3 regions of the Rhizobium sp. SL42 genome follow, and region 2 is predicted to be linked to each of the others. Evidence: predicted binding sites of a transcription regulator. Region 2 holds the regulator's gene; each other region holds the start of a gene.
The links. Region 2 encodes PhoB, which activates phosphate uptake and scavenging genes when phosphate is short. Its sites were predicted from a motif close to TGTCATNNANCTGTCAT; they were not measured.
Positions count from the first base shown of each region.

Region 1: a site for PhoB is predicted at 1,365-1,381, ahead of IM739_RS15430 (DUF1868 domain-containing protein). Genes of this name have one in related genera too.
Region 3: a site for PhoB is predicted at 1,031-1,047, ahead of IM739_RS14115 (LTA synthase family protein). Genes of this name have one in related genera too.

Region 1 is NZ_CP063397.1:3,272,633-3,274,901, forward strand. Features, by position in the region: gene IM739_RS15425 (zinc-dependent alcohol dehydrogenase family protein) at 1-470, shown strand, start outside; gene IM739_RS15430 (DUF1868 domain-containing protein) at 575-1,321, opposite strand; gene carB (carbamoyl-phosphate synthase large subunit) at 1,581-2,269, shown strand, end outside.
Region 2 is NZ_CP063397.1:1,143,746-1,146,014, forward strand. Features, by position in the region: gene pstB (phosphate ABC transporter ATP-binding protein PstB) at 1-245, shown strand, start outside; gene phoU (phosphate signaling complex protein PhoU) at 293-1,006, shown strand; gene phoB (phosphate regulon transcriptional regulator PhoB) at 1,034-1,717, shown strand; gene IM739_RS05345 (GcrA family cell cycle regulator) at 1,811-2,269, opposite strand, start outside.
Region 3 is NZ_CP063397.1:2,980,231-2,982,499, reverse strand. Features, by position in the region: gene IM739_RS14115 (LTA synthase family protein) at 1-1,014, opposite strand, end outside; gene IM739_RS14110 (NAD+ synthase) at 1,175-2,269, shown strand, end outside.

The DNA of each region.
Region 1 (2,269 bases), 1.9 Mb from region 2:
CCACCCGTCAGGCGTCGCGTCGCGCGCTCGCCGAGGATCTCGGCGCCACCGCGAGCGTAGACCCGACGGCGGGCGATATCATTGATCAGATTGCCGGATCGCAGGGCCTGGTCCCCGGCGGTGTCGACGTTGTGATCGAATGCGCCGGCGTGGCACAGACCGTGCAACAATCATTCAGATTGGCCAAGGCAGGTGGCACGGTCGTTATTCTCGGCGTGATGCCGCAGGGGGCAAAGGTCGAGATCGAGCCCTTCGACATCCTGTTTCGCGAGTTGCGCGTCCTCGGGTCCTTCATCAACCCCTTCGTCCATCGCCGCGCCGCCGATCTGGTCGCAACAGGCTCGATCGAGATCGACAGACTGATCTCGCGGAAGGTCTCCCTCGAAGAAGCCGCCTTGGTCGTCACGCATCCACCGGCGCCCGGTGAGGTCAAGGTCATGGTCGTGCCGGGTCTTGGCGCGGGATCATAACGAGCGGCAACAGCTAGCATGCCCCAACTGACCGGCGGCACGCATGAGGGCTTCAACCTGCCCCTCGGCGATGATGCTGCGCTACGCAGCGTCGCAGCCAGATGTTAGCGGCCGTCAATCGGATCTGCGAGTGAATGCGGAGCAAACACAAGCAGTTCCTCGAAATGGTTCATGTCCTCGAAACTGCAGAAAGCCGGCGGATTGAATTCGAGGACCGGGACCTGATCGGCGATCTCAAGAACGATGTCCTCAAGGAAAGGTTGCCAGCGCAGGATTGCCTGATCGTCGAACCGCTCCATCAGATAGGCAAAGGTGATATGAAACGCGTAGGTCTCGTGATCCGGATGGCGATAGCCAAGCAGGTCGGCGAGACGATTGCGCCACGCTTTCAACGCGAGCCTGTCTTCACCCGTCACTCCCTCCAGCGTCAATCCGATCGGCGTTGCCTTGGTCACCTCGACCTCGAAGGGGTTGCATGGCTCGAATCCGACCAGACGATCGAGGAAGATCGCGGTCATGTCCTCGATCGGCGTATGTAATGGCACATCGGCCGGCCAGAACGGCAGGCAGCGGCGATGTTCGATGATGCCCTGGAAAAGCGTCATGTGCAGGCTCGATGGCGGCGTAAACGCCAATTGCCTTGCTTCCGGCATGCCGAGATAGCGGTCGCGGGCGGCAAGAATCGCGGCTTCGGTTTCGGAACCGACGGGAAGATGGCACACCACCGTATTGCCGGGCTCGGGCAGAAAGCGGCCAGCCGTATTGTAGCGTGTACCAAGATGAGGGATCGGGCCGGGTGTATGAAATTGTGAAAAGGAATGGAGGTACGGCAGAAGATTTTCGATCGGCATTTCGGCGTCCTGTCAGGAAAGAAGCCTCTCCTAGCTTCGGCCCGCGAAACCTGTGTGACAGAGCATCGACAATAGGCCAATCGGCAGACAAAAACCGCCCTCCCCAACTTTCCTGCAAAGCCTTCATTTATGGGGTTCCGCTCGACAAAAACTTTCCCTATAAGCCGCTTCTAGCCTGAAAAGACCATCTATCTGCGCCCGGCCGGTGACCTGATCACCTTGGCCGGTTTTTCGCGCAGGTCACAGAACGGATAGAGCCATGCCCAAGCGCCAAGATATCAAGTCCATCCTCATCATCGGCGCGGGGCCGATTGTCATTGGCCAGGCATGCGAATTCGACTATTCCGGCACTCAAGCCGTGAAGGCGCTGAAGGAAGAGGGTTACCGGGTCATTCTGGTCAATTCCAACCCGGCCACCATCATGACCGATCCGGGCCTCGCCGACGCGACTTACGTCGAGCCGATCACGCCTGAGGTCGTCGCCAAGATCATCGCCAAGGAACGCCCCGACGCACTTCTGCCGACCATGGGCGGCCAGACGGCGCTCAACACAGCACTGTCCCTGAAGAGGATGGGCGTGCTCGACCGCTACAATGTCGAGATGATCGGCGCCAAGCCCGCAGCGATCGACATGGCCGAAGACCGCGCCCTGTTCCGCGAAGCCATGACCCGCATTGGCTTGGAAACGCCGAAGTCGATGCTGGCCAATGCCACAGAGATCAAGGATGCCGACCGCAAGACCCACGAGGCTGCCCGCGCCGAACTGAAGACGAAGCTGTCCGGCGCAGAACTCGACAAGGCGCTCGACGAGCTGGAAAACCAGTGGAACCTCGGCGAGACCGACCGCAAGCAGCGCTACATGAGCCACGCCATGGCGATCGCCGCCCAGGCGCTCGACGTCGTCGGCCTGCCGGCCATCATCCGCCCCTCCTTCACCATGGGCGGCAC
Region 2 (2,269 bases):
TGGACGAACCCTGTTCGGCGCTCGATCCGATCGCGACCGCAAAGATCGAGGAGCTGATCCACGAACTGCGCACCAATTTCACCATCGTCATCGTTACCCACTCGATGCAGCAGGCCGCCCGCGTTTCCCAGCGCACGGCCATGTTCCATCTCGGCCTTCTGGTCGAGGAAAACGATACGGACAAGATGTTCACCAATCCGGATGACCAGCGCACCCAGGACTACATCATGGGTCGCTTCGGCTGAGGCGCACCCAGCGCGCTTCGTCTCAATCCAATTCAAGGAATGCGTTTATGGCTTCTTCCCACATCTACTCGGCCTTTGACGAGGAACTGAAATACCTGATGCGCCGCATCTCGGAAATGGGCGGCATGGCAGAACAGATGGTCGCTGAAAGCGTCCGCGCTCTGGTCAACACCGACGGCGCTCTGGCCCAGAAGGTCATCTCCGACGACGTCGTCATGGATGCGACCGAGCGTGAAATCGGCGACAAGGCGATCGTCATGATCGCGCGTCGCCAGCCGATGGCAGCCGATCTTCGCGAAATCATCGGTGCGCTGCGCATCGCCAGCGATCTGGAACGCGTCGGCGACCTCGGCAAGAGCAATTGCAAGCGCGTCATGGCGGTCCAGAGCTCGGGCATCCCGCGCAAGCTCGCCCGTGGCATCGAGCATCTGTCGGATCTTGCCCTTGCCCAGCTCAAGGAAGTGCTCGACGTCTACACCACCCGTTCGGCGGAAAAGGCGAAATCCATTCGCGATCGCGATGAAGAGATCGACTCCATGTACACCTCGCTGTTCCGCGAGCTGCTGACCTACATGATGGAAGATCCGCGCAACATCACCAGCTGCACGCATCTGCTTTTCTGCGCCAAGAACATCGAGCGTATCGGCGACCACGCGACCAATATCGCCGAAACCATCTACTACATGACGACCGGTGCCCAGCCCGAGGGTGAGCGTCCGAAGGAAGACCTCACGTCCTCTGTCGGCGCGATCAACGAGTAAGCCGTCACTAACGGGGTTTTGCCTTTCATGTTGCCGAAAATAGCTGTCGTAGAGGACGAGGAGGCGCTCAGCGTCCTCCTCCGCTACAATCTCGAGGCCGAAGGTTACGAGGTCGAGACGATCCTGCGTGGGGATGAAGCCGAGCTTCGTCTGCAGGAGCGCGTGCCGGATCTGTTGATCCTGGACTGGATGCTGCCGGGCGTTTCCGGCATCGAGCTTTGCCGTCGCCTGCGGGTGCGCCCGGAAACCGAGCGTCTGCCGATCATCATGTTGACGGCCCGGGGTGAGGAAAGCGAACGCGTCCGTGGCCTGGCGACCGGCGCCGACGACTATGTCGTCAAGCCGTTCTCGACTCCGGAACTGATGGCACGCGTCAAGGCCATGCTGCGCCGTGCCAAACCCGAGGTTCTGTCCAGTGTCCTGCGCTGCGGCGATATCGAGCTGGACCGCGAGACCCACCGGGTTCATCGCAAGAGCCGCGAAGTGCGCCTCGGCCCGACGGAATTCCGGTTGCTGGAATTCCTGATGGCCTCGCCCAGCCGCGTCTTTTCCCGCTCGCAACTGCTCGACGGCGTCTGGGGTCATGACATCTATGTCGACGAACGCACGGTCGACGTGCATGTCGGGCGCCTGCGCAAGGCTCTGAACTTCTCCAACATGCAGGATGTCATCCGCACCGTCCGCGGCGCGGGTTATTCAATGGAAGTCTGAGCATTGCGCCACCGGCATCCGGGCAATAAAAAACGGGCTCGAAAGCCCGTTTTTTTATGTCTGGTCTTTGGCTTCGGCGCTCGCCGTCAGCCCTCAGCGGGCTGCCCTGCGACGTTCGCTTACCGGCTGGTAGGCCATCTTGGCATGATAGCCGCAATACGGCGACGCATCGTTGATTTCGCAACCGCAGAAGTGGAAGTCATCCTTCATCGGGTCGCCGATCGGCCACTTGCAGGTGCGCTCGGTCAGTTCGGTCAATGCCAGGCGACGGGAAATCGGCACCACGACATTCGACGGACGCGAAACTTCGACTTCCTCGAAGATATCGACTTCGATCTCTTCTTTCAGCATGTTGCCGCCGGCCGCGCGGGTAACGGTACGGGTGGTTGTAGTGGCGCGGCCCTGGAATGTGGTCGGACGCTGTGTAGCCGGTGCAGGGCGCTTGGCCGGGCGGGCTGCCGATGTGCTGCCGCCTGCCTTGGCGCGGCCCGGCAGGTTCAGCCGGTGTACCTTGCCGATGACGGCGTTGCGGCTGACGCCGCCCAATTGCGC
Region 3 (2,269 bases), 1.8 Mb from region 2:
CAAGGCCTCGAACTCGACATTGGCGGTCATGCCGCCGAATTCCGGCGAGAAGACGTTGCCGGACTGGGCCGCATGGATCGTCGGCATCGGATCGCTGGAGTAGCGCACGCTCGACATGCGCGTCGGATCCCAGAGCGATTCACTCATGATCATGATCACGTCGGCCTGGCGACCCGAGAAGAAGGTCGCGGGCAAGCGGTCCGTCGGGATGTCGGAGATGGCGAGATTGTCGTAACCGGCCGGTGCGCCGACATTGGCCATGGGAATGTTGAAGGCGAAGGCAAGCAGGAAGCCGTTGTGACGGTAGTTCTCCTTCTGGTCCCACATCATCGGCACGATATTCAGTCGGTCGCGGACATAGGAAAACGCCATCGGATCCATCAGGGTGATGAAGCCGGCGAGGACGGGGGCTGCCACCAGCGTGCGGCCAATGCGAACGACAGGCAGGATCCGGGGAAAGTGGCGGCGGCTGATGACGATCAGATAGACGAGCGCTCCGATGATCGCCACCGATGCCAGCGCCATGCCGGCGGCAGCCAAGGGGCGGGCGGCAACCATCACCGGCAGAAGTTCCATGATCTGGCGACCGAAAAGCAGGTCGCTCGGAAACAGCGGGTCAGACAAAAACAATTGCTTTTGGCCGGAAAAGAAGGCTGGCAGGAGCGACAGCGGGACGATGAGCAGCGCTGACTGGTACGCACGTCCGACAATGGCGTCTGCGAAAAGCATCAGGAGAAAGAGCATGCCAGCTGCGACCATGCCCGGGCGGGCGGGTGACAGCATGTAGTCGGCGACATCGTTGAGATTGCCGCGCGCGAGCCATTCGCTGGCGATGATCGTGATGATTGCCAGCAAAGCCGTGTTGATCAGCGGGAAGACGATGCGTGCGATGCGTCCGGCTGGACGTGCTTCACCTCTGGAGGGAGTTGTGCCGACGGCTGCCAAAAGGCTTGAATTTACCGATTTTGGAAGAGTGTCAGCCACAGAATTCTCCGAGAGAAATGCGATTTTCATCAAATGTGCGCATAGCTGTCACATATCCGTCATGAACGCTACATGAACTATGGCTGAGGCCTGATTGTTCCCCGATTTTGATTGATATTTCGGCGCCCGCGCAGGGCTTCGTCTGCCCATGCCGTTGCGATCCGCCGACCGAGCGTTTAAACCGTTGACCATGAGCGAAACATTGAAAAAAACAGATGTCCTGCGCATCGCCATTGCGCAACTCAATCCAACGGTTGGCGACGTGGTCGGCAACCTGGCAAAGGCACGTGCGGCACGGTCGGAAGCGGCGGCACAGGGTGCCGACCTGTTGCTTTTGACCGAGTTGTTCATCTCCGGCTATCCACCGGAAGATCTGGTTTTGAAACCCGCCTTTCTCAGGGCCTGCCTGTCGGCGGTCGAGCAGTTGGCAGCGGATACCGCCGACGGCGGCCCCGGCGTGATTGTCGGCTTCCCGCGGCAAAGCGAGAAGGGCCGGCACAATTCCGTTGCCATCCTCGATGGCGGCAAGATCCTCGCCTTCCGCGACAAGATCGATTTGCCGAATTACGGCGAATTCGACGAAAAGCGGGTTTTTGTCGAAGGCGAGATGCCGGGGCCGGTGAATTTTCGCGGCGTGCGCATCGGCGTGCCAATCTGCGAAGAGATCTGGAACGATGCCGGCGTCTGCGAGACGCTGGCAGAGACCGGGGCCGAGATCCTGCTGGTGCCGAATGGCTCGCCGTTCTATCGCAACAAGGTGGATGTGCGCCATCAGGTGGTACTGCGCCAGGTGATCGAGACCGGCCTGCCGCTGATCTTCGCAAACCAGATCGGCGGCCAGGATGAGCTTGTATTTGACGGTGCGAGCTTTGCCTTCAACGGCGACCGGTCGCTCGCGTTTCAGATGAGCCAGTTCGAGGAGACGCTCTCTGTCACGACCTGGAAGCGGACAGAGGCCGGCTGGTGCTGCGAGCAAGGACCGATGTCGCGCATTCCTGAGAAGGAAGAGGCCGACTACCGGGCCTGCGTTCTCGGCTTCCGCGACTATGTGAACAAGAACGGTTTCAAGAGCGTCGTGCTCGGCCTTTCGGGCGGGATCGATTCCGCCATCTGTGCGGCGATCGCCGTCGATGCGCTGGGCGAGGAACGGGTGCGCGCGGTCATGCTGCCGTATCGCTACACGTCGAAGGAGTCGTTTGCTGATGCCGAGGCCTGCGCACAGGCTCTGGGCTGCCATTACGATATCGTCCCGATCGCAGATCCGGTTGAGGGCTTCCTGTCCAGC